DNA from 2 places in the Bombilactobacillus sp. ESL1202 genome. Region 2 is predicted to be linked to the other one. Evidence: riboswitches for the same ligand, from Rfam matches in the RefSeq annotation. Region 2 holds a riboswitch; the other holds the start of a gene.
What was found. Region 2 has a riboswitch for lysine ahead of lysA (diaminopimelate decarboxylase). Riboswitches for the same ligand answer to the same signal wherever they lie in the genome.

Region 1 (7,831 bases), 780 kb from region 2:
ATAAGCATCCCAATCAGCGCCCTTAAAAGTTTTGGTTGACTTGCCATCAATGATTAAGTCACCCGAATCATAGTGATCTAAACCACCAATAATGTTGAGCATGGTGGTTTTACCAGAACCGGATGGACCGAGGATTGAAACAAATTCTTGTGAACGAAACGCCACTGAGACATCATCTAATGCCTTAGTGGTGGTATCGCCCACAGTGAAATACTTTTTGATATGTTGCAGTTTCAGCATAAATTTCTCCCCAATTAATATTTTAATTATTTATTAGCTCATTCTAACGCTTTTTAGAGTGGAAAACTATGATGTTTTAGGGGAAATCTAGTTGGAAAAAATTAGGCTTCCAGTAATACTGAAATTTAACTAGCTGTAAGTAAAAGTGTCTACGGCACATTTTAATAGTATATGTGAGGTGAGCTGTTTATTTGCCCGCTTTAATCGTGACTTGGTAAGGATCAAAATAGTCATTTAAGCTAGTTTTACTCCCCCGTTGTTCATTGATTTGGCGTTCATTATTCGTGTCAGTAGGATTTTTGTTGACGAGCTTTTTGTTGTCCCAATCTAAAATTGGATTATCATTGCCACTAAAAGCAATTTGAGGCAAAGTTCCTAACCCTAGAAAAAAGAGGTCAGAATAAAAATCGCTGAACAGCGTTTTTTGTGCCAACCTCTTCTATTGAGTAATTAATTTTAATTCCACCACAATTTGATTAAACCTTGGGTGCCTAAGTCACCATCGTGTTTTTGATCGACTAATTGTTCGTATAATTCTTTGGCGCGCTGAGTAGCAGGGAGCTTTAAGTTCATTTCATCAGCGGTATCTAAGGCAATGCGCAAATCCTTGAGAAAATGCTTACTGAAAAATCCTGGTGTGTAATCACCCTTGAGTACGCGTGGACCATAATTTTCCAGGCTCCAATTAGCAGCACTACCACCGTTCACAGTGGTTAAAACATCTTGCAAATTCAAACCGGCGGCTTTAGCGTAAACAAACATTTCGGTCATGCCAGTCATTGTGCCTGCAATCATAATTTGATTGGCCATCTTAGTATTTTGACCAGCACCAGCTGGACCAAATAAGTGAACTTGCCCACTAAAATCTGGAAATAAATCTTTAATTTCGTCGTAAACAGCGGCTTTACCACCAACCATGACGGTTAAGGTTCCATTCTTGGCACCAATATCGCCACCGGAAACGGGAGCATCCAAAACCTTGGCGCCTAATTTTTCACCACTTTGGGCTAATTTTTGTGCCAACTGCGGTTTAGAAGTGGTTAAATCAATTAAAAATTTATTGTGCACATCTGCTTGAAAGATACCATTGTCACCATAATAAACTTGTTCAACGTCTTGAGGAAAACCCAGCATCGTAAAAATAACATCACTTTGGGCGACTACTGCTTGAGGATTTTCTTCCCAAGTAGCACCTTTAGCAACTAAGTTGTCAGTTTTTTTCTTCGTGCGATTATAAACCCATAGTTGATGACCAGCTTTGAGTAAATTGAGACAAACAGCATTACCCATCACACCAGTACCAATGAAACCAATTTTCATATTGAAAACCTCCCAGCATTAATCCATCACGACTTGAGTTGCCCGCTTTTGCAGGTTAGTACTAATCAGTACTATGACAATTATAACGCTTAACGCAATCATTGCTTCAAAAGTTCCGGTTAAATGATTGTGATTAAACAGTGGCGCTGTATATTTGAAAAACCAAACCGAAAAAGCAAAGCCTAAACTGGTTAATGCTGAAAAAGAACCCATGACAATAGGATAAACTTTTGCCGTAGCTAAGTTGGATAAGAGAAATGGAACGGTAATTAAAGTGATGGAAGTCCCGGTTCCGATTAAAAAGGCGCCCAAAGCACTGCTCCAAAAGGCATGGAAAAAGATAAATAAGGACGAACCAATAGCTGAAGCCATAAACCCAGCAGCTAGTAAATAATTACCAAAAGTTTTACGATAGACGCTAATTAAAATTCCTGCCACAATAGAAGCTGCCCGCACAAATAATAAAGCTTGTCCAGAAGTACTAGGACCACCAATGTGATAAGTATGCAAGTAAATTGCCATTTTATTAGACATGACAGCAGATAAGACTTCCACAAACATGGACATCACAACTAAACTAATAATCAAGCCCCAGTGATTTTTGGCAGCATAAGTTTCATTAATTTCAGTATTTTCATTAGGTCGAATATTAGGAATGAAAAAGATCGCTAGTATTAAAGCCACTAGGGTAATGAGATAAACGTAATAATTGTGAATCCAACTAATGTTGGCTAAATAACCGCCAATTACAATCCACACCATTGCAAAGCCATCTTCTAACGCAACATTTAAACCAAATTGATTGGAACGTCGATTGCCTTGATAAGCAGCAGCTGATAAACTGGGCAAAACCGTAGTGATAGCACCACTTCCTAAGCCGACGATTAAAGCAAAAAAGATTAATTGACTGACACTTTGATGAATAATGATAGGCAATAAGCCACCAGCAGCTAGCAAGCTTAAACCAATGATGGCAGCGTACTTATAAGTTATTTTGGTTAAAATAAAGCCAAAAATAAAAGAAGCAATCATTGATGCTATATCACCAATTGAAGCAATGGATTCGACTTGAGCAGCATCAGCCTGGGGAAAAGCTTGTTGGATTTTGACAATTGATGGCGCCATAATGGAATCTAAACGCGTTACTGTGGTTAAAGCGATAATTCCGATTAACGTGGAAATTTGTATTTTTTTAGTATTCAAAAAAGGATCCTCCTAAAAATTTTTGAAAATTGCGCTCCCAAAAGCAGAAACTTGAGCCTAACTACAACTGCTAATCAAGCCAAGTTCGGGCTTAATCATCAGTTGAGGTTAGTGCTCAACCTTTAACCGTTTCTTGTCGCAGCTTGATATAATTGCGTTCACAAAGTCAGAAATTTGTGTTTAACTACGCCAAATTAAAAGTCAAGTTCAGACTTTTTAATTTGTCTAGGCTAGCTTGGCGGTGTTTACCCGCTCTTTGTCGTAGCTTGCAAATAAAAAAAGCCACCCTTTTTCATCAAAGAGTAGCCAGTAACTTGCTTGTAGTAGTTGTTAAATTTTAATTATCATTATTGCCAAAAATGGATAAGAGATTAATTAATAAATTAATGAAATCCAAAATCAAATTGACTGAAGCCACTAATGCTAAGGCGCCTAAATTTTGCCCCTGACTATTAGCATACATGCGCTTCAAATCTTGAGAATCAAAAGCAATATAACCCATAAAAATAACGATGGTTAAAATATTGATAATTAAAGCAACTATTGGACTCTTAAATAGGAAAACATCTAAAAGTGAGACGATTAAAATAGCGATTAAACCAATGAACAAAGTCCGACTCCAAGATGATAAATCTGTTTTAGTAAAGTAACCATAACCAGCCATTACAAAAAAGACGACGGAAGTTAATACTAAGGCTTGAGCAATACTTTTGGCTGAATAGCTAAAGAAAATTGGCACACCTAAAAATGAAAAAACAAATAAAAATGCCAAGTAACAGACAAATGTCATTAAGTACGAACTTTGTGCGAAGCGTTGACACATAGTTAATAAGATCATTGATAAGCCGATAACAACGATGGTCGATAAGAGCCAGTGGTTAGCTGCCCATAACATAATTGGCATTGTGAAAGCTTGATTTTTAGCTAAAGCAAATGCCGCCATCAACCAGAAAATGATTCCTAAACCGGTATATAAATAGACTAATGAAGTAAAGCGACTTAATCCAGTTGCTTGAACTTTTTCAGAAGTTTGCATAAATTTACCTCCACCTTTAATGATTAAAACATACTGGATACTATGAATAAAGTCAAATGCTCATCAAAGGGTAATTTCTCGGTTGCTAATAAAACTAAATATTGAATAATTGATGGATGATAGTGGCTGTTTTCCAAAAAATAGTAATAAAAAAGCTGGAACATTATTGCTGTTGTTCCAACTTTTGGTAGTTTGCTTATTTTTCACTAGAAATATCAATTTCTTCTAATGGAATAATTTTAGTATGATGTTTCCATTTGTAACCAAAGTATAAAATTAAAACTAATGGAATTCCAATATAGGTAATGCCAATTTGTTGCCAATCCCAATGAATAAAAGCGTCAATATTCTGGCCACCAATGACGACAATACAGAGAATTAAAGCAATAATTGGACCTAAAGGAAATAGTTTAGCATGATACTTCAATTCACTTAGTTGATGACCCTGTAGGACAAAGGCTCGTCGAAAACGATAATGACTGAGTGCAATTCCGACCCAAGCAATAAAACCGGTTAAGCCAGAAGCGGCCACTAACCACATATAAATTTTTTGTCCAAAAATACTGGTAGTAAAAGTTACTAAGGCAATGATCATTGTAGCAATTAAAGATAGTAACGGAATGCCGTGTTTGGTGGTTTTACCAAAATATTTAGGAGCATAGTTATCATGGGCTAGGGCATAAAGCATTCTAGTGGAAGCGTAAGCCCCAGAGTTAGCCGAAGATAAAACAGCAGTTAAAACAATGGCATTCATTAAACTAGCAGCGAAAGCTAAGCCTGCTCTTTTAAAAACCAGAGTAAATGGTGAAACGGCAATATTACCATTGGCAGCACTGAGCAGATTCTTGCTAGTATATGGAATTAAAGCGGCAATCACAAAAATTGATAAAATATAAAATAACAAGATGCGCCAAAAAACTTCTTTAATAGCTTTCGGAACAGCGTGTTCAGGATCTTCAGATTCACCAGCAGTCACACCAATTAGTTCTGTTCCCTGAAAAGAAAAACCTGCAATTAAAAAGACATTTAAAATGGCGGGAAAGCCACCGACAAAAGGCGCCTTTTTATATGTGAAATTGTGTAAACCAGCAGCCGGGTGATACATAATGCCAAAAATCATGGCAAAGCCAATAATTAAGAAGACAATTACGGTAATAACTTTGATTAATGATAGCCAATATTCAGTCTCACCAAATGTGGAAACGGTCAGGGCATTAATTAAAAAGATAAGAACTAAAATTAATAAACTCCAAATCCAACCGGGAGTGTGGGGCAGCCAATACTGAATTAACAAAGCAGCAGTGGAAATATCTACTGCCACAGTAATGGCCCAATTGAACCAATAATTCCAGCCCATGGCAAATCCTAAGGCTGGATCAACATATTTAGCATTGTAAGTCGCAAAGGATCCCGATACCGGCAAATTAGTCGCTAATTCACCAAGACTAGTCATTAAAAAATAAACCATGATTCCCATTGCTAAATAAGCCACTAGTCCGCCACCAGGACCAGCTTTGGAAATAGTTGAACCTGAAGTCATAAATAATCCTGTACCGATACAACCGCCTAAGGCAATCATGGAAACATGCCGGTTTTTAAGATTACGTTGGACTTGGTTTTGTACTTTGTCCGCCATAAAAAAATCCTCCTATAATTGAGAGGACCCTAAAAACGATTAAAGCCTCTTTGCGAAAAGCAAAGAGGCTACTGGATAAAATCGTAGATAGCGCCCCGCAATCTTATTATTTGATTGCGACAGTCTCAGACTTATTCAATCTGAACCCAACGGTAATTAAATGAAGTTAATTACTATTTCGGCTAAAAGTCCTTTCACATTATGGTCTTGATCCTTCATGACCACCATAATGTTAATCATAAGTTTAGCAACCTCTTCTTTGATTGTTTGCTTTTTAATTTTAGCGCAGATTAAATGAAAGTCAAGATTTCGTTAAAATATCAAGTAAAAAAAAGCTAATTTATTAATAATTTAAAATGATCAGACTAAAATTGGTATAGTTTTTAAAAAAAATAAAAGCGCTAGTGTCGGCTAATTTTATTTAATTTGTAAAAAATGGTATAGTTAAAATTAGCTGATAATCTTTTATTTAATTAAAATTTATTTGCGAATGAATTTGAAGCTTGAATAAGAAATGTTGAGACGAAAGCTGTGGTTCTTGGAACATGATAATTTAATGGGCTACCTAACTTTAGAATAGATCATTAAGTTTATTGTTACCAATTTCGGCTAATGAAGTTTATTATTTCGATGACTAAGACAGGGATAGAAAATTGCATAAAAGTAAAGCTTATACCATTGCAATTCGTGCTATTTTAATTGCGATCATTTTAATTCAATCAATGACTCCTTTTTTAGGTTATATTCCTTTGGGATTATTGAATGTTACTATTATTCACATTACTGTTATCACGGCGGCTATCGTATTAGGACCTAATGATGGTGCGCTAGTAGGTTTGATTTGGGGACTGGGTTCTTTAGTCCGTGCTTATACGGCGCCATCCAGTGTCTTAGATACAATTGTTTTCACCAATCCATTAATTTCCGTATTACCGCGAATTTTGGTCGGTTATTTTGCTGGTTGGACTTATCGTGGACTGATGAAAACTTTAAAAAAACAAACTTTAGCGATGATCATTGCTGCAATGATTGGTACTTTGACAAATACAATTGTGGTTTTAGGATTAATGCGAATTTTGTATGCGTCGGCAATGGCTTCGGCTTATAAAGTACCGCTGAATGGTTTAAATATCGCAATTATGGGTGTTATTGGTAGTAACGGAATCGCTGAATTATTGGCGGCCATTATTATTGTGCCAATTATTTCTTTGGCAATTTTAAAAGCTAACAAGTTTTTAGGATCTTAAAAATTGGTTAATTTTTATCAAAAAATTATTGAAGACCAATTGAAAAATTGTATCCGGTAATATATTTATTGATAGGCAATTAATGCAACTGACATGGATTTTTTTGGTGGAGCTTTTAAGTCAGTGATTTTGGTGATTGAAAGTATGTTAATCTTCCCCCCTGCATGCTGTTTATTCAACAATAAGGAGGAATTTATGTCATTATTTTTTACGTGCTTGTTGTTAATTAGTGCAACAATTGCTGCTAATATTATTTATTCTTTGTATCCTAAAATTCCCCTTGCTTTTTATCAAATTGCAACGGGATTTGCTTTATCATGGTTGCCAGAGTTTATGCATTTTAATTTAAAACCAGGAATTTTTTTCTTAATTATTATTGCCCCCTTAATGTTTAATGATGGACAAAATACTGATTTTAAAAATTTAAGACATAATTTTCGCAATGTTTTGTCATTGGCAATAATTTTGGCAATTTTCACGATTATTGTTGGTGGGTATTTTATTCACTGGTTATGGGATGCTTTACCTTTGAGCTTAGCCTTGGCCTTAACAGCTATTGTAGCGCCAACTGATGCTGTGGCAGTATCTTCAATTACAGCCGATATCGAAGTGCCGGAACCAATTATGCATAACTTAGAGAATGAATCTTTATTCAATGATGCTTCTGGTTTAGTAGCTTTAGATCTAGCTTTGGGTGCTTTTGCGACGGGAAAATTTAGTGTTGTTCATAGCGTCGGGACTTTTTTAACCACTTTTGTTGGTGGGGTCATTGTCGGAATTTTATTGGGCTTAGTTTTGGTTAGTATTCAAATTATTTTTCAGCGTCGTTTATTTGACGCGACAGCAATTACGGTTCCGTTTAATGTTTTAGCGCCCTTTGTTGTTTATCTAGTTGCCGAAGAATTACATCTATCAGGAATTTTGGCGGCTGTGGCGGCGGGGGTTGTTTTTGGTATTTACAAGCGACAATTGCGTTTGACATCTTCATCGAATCAAGTGGTTTTAACTTCCACTTGGGAAATTTTATCCAATTTGTTGAACGGTTTTGTTTTTGTCTTATTAGGTGTGAGTTTGCCTAGGAATTTATTGGCAATTGCTGATTATAATAATCTACATTTCTCCACCTTATTGTTACTAGCTACGGGTTTA
Region 2 (7,831 bases):
CCGGGTGAAGCGCGGGACATTGAATTTACTTTACATCAAGAAGGCGCGCAAACAGATTGGATGCACCCACATCCTTGTCCCAATACGGCTCGGCAAGTTTGGAATGGTTTAGCAGCAATGGTAATCGTCACTGACGAATATGCGCAACAATTACCACTTCCGCAAGAATACGGGGTTGACGATCTGCCTTTGATTTTACAAGATCGCACTTATCATGATAACCAGTTAGACTATCAAGCCGATTATGATGTTGACGGCACTTTAGGTGAATATCCATTAGTTAATGGTACCATTAATGGCGTTTTTAAAGTGACGACACCGCAGGTGCGTTTACGACTATTAAATAGTGCGAACCGCCGAGAATTTCGGTTACATTTTAATGATTACCGACGTTTTACTCAGATTGCTGGTGATTGTGGTTTCTTACAGCAGTCGATTGATCTGGATCGTTTAATGTTAACGGTGCCGGAACGAGCAGAAATTATTGTTGATTTTAGTGATTGTCAAGTTGGAGAAAAGGTTCAGCTTATGTCAGATGACACAACCTTGTGTACTTTTGAGATTGAGGAATTTCAGACCACAGCCAAAGAAATCCCGGATCATTTATTTGATGTACCCCAATGGCAAGTTGATCCGCAAACACCAGTGCAAACCACAGTCATGTCGGGCATGGATGACGAGGTTTTACTAGATGGTAAATTGTTTGATATGACGCGGATTGACCGTAAACAACTATTAGGTCAAACCGTTGATTGGGAAGTCAAAAACACCAATGATGCTTGTGGAGGCATGATTCATCCGTTTCACATGCATGGTTGCCATTTTCAAGTAATTAGCCGAAATGGTCAGGCACCTTATCCTAATGAAACTGGTTTTAAAGATACAGTTGGCGTTAATGCTGGTGAAACTGTGCGCTTGCGAGTTCGGTTTGATGTTTTAGGAGTCTTTATGTATCATTGCCACATTTTAGAACATGAAGACACGGGCATGATGGCACAAATTGAAGTTTATGATCCCAAGCAACCACGGACTTATAATTTGAAATCCATGCATAGCATGTAATAACTGGTTAAATTATTATCAATTATTGATGTAATATTTATTTGATTAAAATTAGTTGGTGTAATATTTGCATTTAAAATGGTTTTCTAAAAATTGACAAAATTGCTTTTTTGTTAGAAAATACTAATCATACTCTAATGAAGTTTCATTAAAGCAATTAAGTAATTTATGGGAGGCCTTTTTATGGCGAGTATAAAAGAGCGGATTTTTCGCAAAGAAGATCCAAATGTTTATGAATCTAAGGATTCACATTTAGTAAAATCACTGACAACTAAGGACTTTTTGGCCTTAGGGGTGGGCACGATAGTTTCCACTGCCATTTTTACTTTACCAGGTGATGTGGCCGCATTGCATGCGGGACCGGCGGTTGTTTTATCCTTTATCGCGGCGGCGATTGTCGCTGGTTTGGTGGCTTTTGCATACTCAGAGATGGCTTCAGCCATGCCTTTTGCTGGTTCAGCTTATTCTTGGATTAATGTGATTTTTGGCGAATTTTTTGGTTGGGTCGCTGGTTGGGCCTTATTAGCCGAATATTTTATTGCCGTAGCTTTTGTAGGATCTGGTTTATCAGCTAATTTTCGTGGATTAATTGAACCATTAGGTTTGCAACTACCGAAAGTTTTAGCTAATCCACTGGGAACAGCTGGTGGCGGGATTGATTTAATTGCTGCTGTAGTAATTATTGCGGTTGCTCTTTTATTATCGTTAGGTGCTTCGCAAGCTTCGAGAGTAGAAAATGTCTTAGTCGTTGGTAAAGTCTTAGCAATTTTGTTATTTGTGATTGTGGGTTTAACAGCCATTCACCCCGCAAATTATTTTCCTTTTATTCCTAAGTATCATCCCAATCCTGATGGTAGTGCCTTTGGTGGCTGGCGTGGGATTTATGCGGGTGTTTCCATGATTTTCTTGTCTTATATCGGTTTTGATTCGATCGCTGCTAATTCAGCTGAAGCTAAGGATCCCCAAAAAACAATGCCCCGGGGAATTTTAGGATCATTATTAATTGCGGTCTTACTGTTTGTTTCCGTTTCTTTAGTCTTAGTCGGAATGTTTAAGTATACTGCTTATGCTAATAATGCTGAACCTGTTGGTTGGGCTTTGCGTCATAGTGGTCATGGTTTAGTGGCAGCAGTTGTGCAAGCTGTCGCAGTTATTGGCATGTTTACGGCTCTGATTGGGATGATGTTAGCTGGTTCCAGATTACTGTATTCCTTTGGTCGTGACGGTTTGTTACCCAAATGGATTGGTCATTTAGATCAAAAGAATCGTCCCAATCACGCAGTTTTAATTTTGACCATTGTTGATGTTATTGTGGGTGCAGTTTTTCCCTTTGGGATCTTATCACAACTGGTTTCAGCGGGGACTTTGATTGCCTTTATGTTTGTAACATTAGGTATTTATGGCTTGCGTAAACGAGAAGGTTATGACTTGCCAGAACCAGGTTTTAAAATGCCCCTTTATCCAATCATGCCGTTGCTCGGATTTTTAGGATCGCTCTTAGTTTTTTGGGGTCTAAGTAAAGAAGCTAAAATTTATGCTGGTGGTTGGTTTATCATTGGTTTAATTGTTTACTTCTGTTATGGCATTCGTCATTCTTATTTAAATAAAAAAGCCAAATAGATAAATTAAAATATTAAAAAAGACTGAGAAGAAGTTTAACAGTTTAGTGATTAACAGCTGTTAAAGCTCATTCGCAGTCTTTTTTTTGGTGCTCAATTGTCAAAGGTTCAAGCTTTGCGTCCAATCTAAGTAAGCCGCAGCTTCCGGATTGACTTGGATCGGATGAGAAAAATTAGTAGTCGGTTGATGCAACCAATTTTCTGAAACTAACACGGTGCCCATCAGTGTAGCATTACCAATTAGTTCCATCCAATAGTGCTGCTTAGTTTGGTGTACCTTAACATGCACTAAACCACCAGGATTATACACGCTAATTAATTGTTCCACTTGGGCTTGCTGTGGATAATTTAAGACGAAGGCTAAGCTAGTTGCTGACATGCCAGTACCACAGGCATTAGTCAAGCCGACTCCCCGTTCGTAAGTTTGGACAAATAATTTATTGGAACCCAAAATTTGGGCAAAACTAACGTTGATGCCTTGAGGAAAATAAGGATTCTGGTGATTTAATTTAGCACCTAATTCAGATAAAAGTTTAGTGGACTTTTGCTCTACAAAACTAATTAAGTGGGGATTAGGTACTGCAATGGCAGTGAAGTTTAATTCTGAATCAATTTGTGGTAATTTTTGATTGATTAATTGCACTTTGTGAATGTTGGTTGCTCCCACGGCCTTTAAGTCAAAACTGACGGGGGAAATTTCAACACCAAATGCGGGTACTTGCTGAGCAAGGTCTGGATAATGCTGGACTTTTAGCGCTTTTTCTGGTGTCTGCACTAAAAAGTTATCCTGCTGAAATTTAGCGGCTAAGTAGCGGGCAACCGTGCGCAAACCATTGCCACACATCAGTGCTTGTGAACCATCAGCATTAAAAATGCGCATTTGACCCAGAGCGGTTTGATCACTGGCTTTTTCCACCACTAATAAGCCGTCAATTGGTTGCAAATTTTTGATTTGACTCAAAACTTGAACTAATTTAGTCAATTCAGTGGTTGTCAAAGGCTGTTGCAGTAAAGTTTGATCTAATAAAATAAATTGGTTTAAGGATCCGTGAACTTTGAATAATTTAAGCATTTTTAAACTCCTAGTTAATGGTTGTTGTTAAGCAAAAAAACTTTGATAGATGGCTTGAACTGCTTTTTTGGCATCGGCTTGTTTGGTGCCAATCATAATGGAAATTCGGGATGCTCCTTGATTGATCATGTGTAGGCCGATTTGTTCCTGCGCTAAGGGGTCAATAATTTTTTTGAGCATCCCAATTTTTTCACGTAGTCCTTCACCGACGATCATCGTAATGGCATAATCATCCATCCAGACTAACTGGTCTGGTTGCAGGGTTTCTTGAATTTCTTGGCACATTTGGCGTTGAATTTGCGGTGTAAATTGCCGCCGATCAAAAATAATGGTTAGATCATCAATTCCTGAAGGCATATGTTCATAAGATATCTGATATTTGTAAAAAATTTGTAATAATTTGAGTGTAAAACCAATTTCTTTATTTAATAAATAACGATGTAAATATAACGCCACGAAGTGATTGGAAGTAGCGACACCAGTCATTAAATGCTGTGGTTGGAAATTTTTTTCTGGTACAATCATGGTCCCTGGTAAATCTGGATGATTGGTATTCTTGATGTTAATAGGAATTTGCGCTTGAATCGTTGGAATTAAGGCTTCATCATGGAAAACGGAAAAGCCCGCATAAGATAATTCCCGTAACTCTCGGTAGGTCATGGTGGTAATGGCTTGGGGATTTTTCACGAGGCTAGGATCGGCCGCATAAACGGCATCAACGTCCGTGAAATTTTCATAAAGTTCAGCTTGAAAACCTTTAGCTAAAATTGCCCCGGTAATATCTGAACCACCACGTGAAAAAGTTGCAATTTCTTGGTTGATGGTCATTCCGTAAAAGCCCGGGACGATGTAATAATTATTCGGCAAAATTGGTTGTGAAAAATTTTGATAAGTGGCTGGTAAAACTTCAGCATCATTGGGTTGATCACTGACGATCAAGCCTAATTTTTGAGGATCAAGGTAATGTGCTGCTATGCGTTGTTGTTGCAAGATTAAAGCCAATAATTGAGCAGTAAGTTTTTCACCATGTGCTTTAAAAGCTGCTTGTAAGTAATCATTATTGGGAAATGATTGGTGCGCTAGCACTCTTAATTGTTGCTTTAAAGGATCTAATACTGTTGCATCTAGGTTAAAAGTTTGTCCGATATCAGCATAGCGTTGCCAAATTTTGCTCAGAGTATCGCTATAATCCTGGTGATCAATCACTTGTTGACTGTAGCGAATTAATAAATCGGTGACCTTAATATCTTGTTTAAAACGTTTACCGGGAGCTGAAGTTACGATGATTTGTCTTGTTTTGTCTGATTGAATTATTGAAATTATTTTTTTAAATTGTGAACCTGTAGCTAATGAGCTACCACCGAATTTAACGACTTTCATTACCAATTGTTCTCCTCTGTTTATCGAATTCAGTTGCCAAATTAAAATTAGCTGAGTGATTAATTTGCATTCTAACATTTATTTTTTAATCTGCAACTTTTTATTTTTTAACGATTTGCCATTTATGATTAAAATGGCTTGACATTTTTTTAAATTAATTATAATATTTGTGATATCGAAGAGGTTGCAGCCGCCAAGAGTAACTACAGGAGCTGGTCAGCGAAGAATGTAGTGGAAGGGAAAGCTGCCGAAGAATTAAATCTTTAGGCCAAGACTTAATTTCTGGGACATAATTTAAGAGATTATGGACTGTCGTAGTTTGAACTACGGAGCGCTTACGACAAATTACAACCAGAATGAATTAGCAAAAGGTTATTTGTTTGTGAGCAAACAAATAACCTTTTTTATTGACAAAAATTTTGAGGAGGAACACTGGCGTGACTAATAATTTTGCAACAAACACGCAGGGACATTTAACGATTGGCGGTTGTGACACTTTAGAACTAGCTAAAAAGTACCAAACGCCCTTAATTGTTTACGATGTTGCACAAATCAGAAATCAGATTCACCAATTTCAAAAGGCTTTTACGCAGCAAAAGTTAAAAGCGACGATTAGTTATGCTAGCAAGGCCTTAGCCATTAAAGCCATTTATCAAGTGATGAATCAAGAACGGGTTCATGTTGATGTTGTTTCTCAAGGAGAAATGTTTACTGCTTTAGCAGCAGGCTTTCCGGCTGCGAAGATTAGTTTTCACGGCAATAATAAATCGAAAGCAGATTTACAAGTAGCATTACAACAGCAGATTGGTGTGATTATCATTGATAATTTTACGGAGCTAAACTTACTGCTGGAACTGATTAAAGAACAAGGTATAACTCGTTTAGTGCCGGTAATGTTACGAATTACCCCCGGAATTTCTGCACATACACATGAGTACGATCAAACTGGGCAAATTGATAGTAAATTTGGTTTTGATGTGCAATCTCAGCAAGCACAAGTGGCTTTGAAACAAGCTTTAAGTCAACCACAATTAAAAGTTTTAGGCTTGCATGCTCATATTGGATCACAAATTATGTCAGTAGCTGGTTTTAAATTGTTGGTGGATAAGTTGTGTCAGTTAGTGGCAACTTGGCATACAGAGCTCGGATTTGTACCACAAGTACTGAATTTGGGGGGCGGTTTTGGCGTTGCCTATACTTCAAAAGACCAAATTTTAAAACCCGAGCAATTTGTCACCGCAATGAGCCGAGAACTCAAGCAACAATGGCCATTGGCGACTGCATTACCGGAAGTTTGGATTGAACCCGGCCGTTCCTTGGTCGGCAGTGCGGGGGTTAGTTTATATACCTTAGGCGCGCGTAAACGAGTGCTGGGAGTTTGTGATTATATTACAGTTGACGGGGGAATGGGCGATAATATTCGACCTGCTTTGTATCAAGCACAATACCAGGCTTTATTAGCCAAAACACCGTTAGCAGAACCGACACAAACGCTCACCATTGCTGGGCGTTATTGTGAATCGGGAGATATTTTAATTAAGCAACAAGCTTTACCAGACTTTGAAAGCGGCGATATTTTAGCAGTATTAGCCACTGGTGCGTATGGTTATTCGATGGCTTCTAACTATAATCGCTTTGGTCGCCCAGCCGTCGTTTTTGCCGAAAAAGGCCACAGTCAATTGGTAGTCAAACGTGAAACACTAACGGATTTATTACATTTGGATTGCGATTATCAACTAAATTAATCTTATGAAAAGAGAGTTCAATAAATGAATACACAAGAAATTATTGATTTTATTAGTCAAGCACCTAAAAAAACGCCTCTGCAAGTGATAATTAAAGGACAACTTCAACAGCTGCAAGCAGTTAGTGGTGTGGAAACTTTCTTAGGAAAACAGGTTGGCATCATTTTTGGTGATGCGCTAGCGGTGCATGAGTTTTTAAAACTTAATCAAAAAGATATTACGGCCCAACATACCAACGTTCAAGCTAGAAATTCAGCGGTGCCATTACTAGATATTCAACAATTAAATGCACGTATTGAACCGGGGGCTTTAATTCGCGATCAAGTCCAAATTGGCGAGCAAGCGGTGGTCATGATGGGAGCGGTAATTAATATTGGGGCGGTTATTGGTGCCAAAACCATGGTCGATATGGGGGCAGTCATTGGTGGACGCGCCCAAATTGGGCAACGAGTTCATGTTGGTGCCAATGCCGTGATTGCTGGGGTGATTGAACCCGCTTCTGCTAAGCCAGTGATAATTGGTGATGATGTTTTAATTGGTGCCAATGCGGTTGTACTTGAAGGAGTAACAATTGGAAATAATGCGGTCGTTGCTGCGGGTGCGATCGTAACTCAAGATGTGGCAGCTAATTGTGTTGTGGCTGGTGTGCCCGCTAAAATAGTGAAGCAGGTAGATGCCCAAACACAACAAAAAACGGGTTTAGAAACTGATTTAAGAAGGTTGTGAAATTATGTTGACCACTGAAGACTTAATTCAAATTCGCCGTCATTTGCACCAAATTCCTGAATTAGCATTACAAGAACACCAAACTGCTGCTTATCTAAAGCAAATCATTGCCCAAATGCCCCAACAATATTTAACTGTCAAAACCATCCCAAAACTACCCACAGCTTTGATCGTTCATGTCAAAGGGCGGCAACCTAAAAGGACGCTGGGCTATCGTGCCGATATGG

Region 1: another riboswitch for lysine. It lies ahead of AC3B7A_RS04945 (amino acid permease); the one in region 2 lies ahead of lysA (diaminopimelate decarboxylase).

What each region holds. Positions count from the first base shown of each region.
Region 1 covers NZ_CM176590.1:1,111,287-1,119,117, forward strand. Annotated here, with positions in the region: gene AC3B7A_RS04920 (ABC transporter ATP-binding protein/permease) at 1-240, opposite strand, end outside; gene AC3B7A_RS04925 (hypothetical protein) at 428-673, opposite strand; gene AC3B7A_RS04930 (NAD(P)-dependent oxidoreductase) at 697-1,560, opposite strand; gene AC3B7A_RS04935 (MFS transporter) at 1,579-2,763, opposite strand; gene AC3B7A_RS04940 (Bax inhibitor-1/YccA family protein) at 3,101-3,799, opposite strand; gene AC3B7A_RS04945 (amino acid permease) at 3,996-5,435, opposite strand; lysine riboswitch at 5,516-5,700, opposite strand; gene AC3B7A_RS04950 (ECF transporter S component) at 6,089-6,682, shown strand; gene AC3B7A_RS04955 (cation:proton antiporter) at 6,878-7,831, shown strand, end outside.
Region 2 covers NZ_CM176590.1:329,117-336,947, reverse strand. Annotated here, with positions in the region: gene AC3B7A_RS01685 (multicopper oxidase family protein) at 1-1,062, shown strand, start outside; gene AC3B7A_RS01680 (APC family permease) at 1,246-2,682, shown strand; gene dapF (diaminopimelate epimerase) at 2,782-3,753, opposite strand; gene AC3B7A_RS01670 (aspartate kinase) at 3,781-5,133, opposite strand; lysine riboswitch at 5,304-5,479, shown strand; gene lysA (diaminopimelate decarboxylase) at 5,571-6,878, shown strand; gene dapD (2,3,4,5-tetrahydropyridine-2,6-dicarboxylate N-acetyltransferase) at 6,903-7,604, shown strand; gene AC3B7A_RS01655 (N-acetyldiaminopimelate deacetylase) at 7,609-7,831, shown strand, end outside.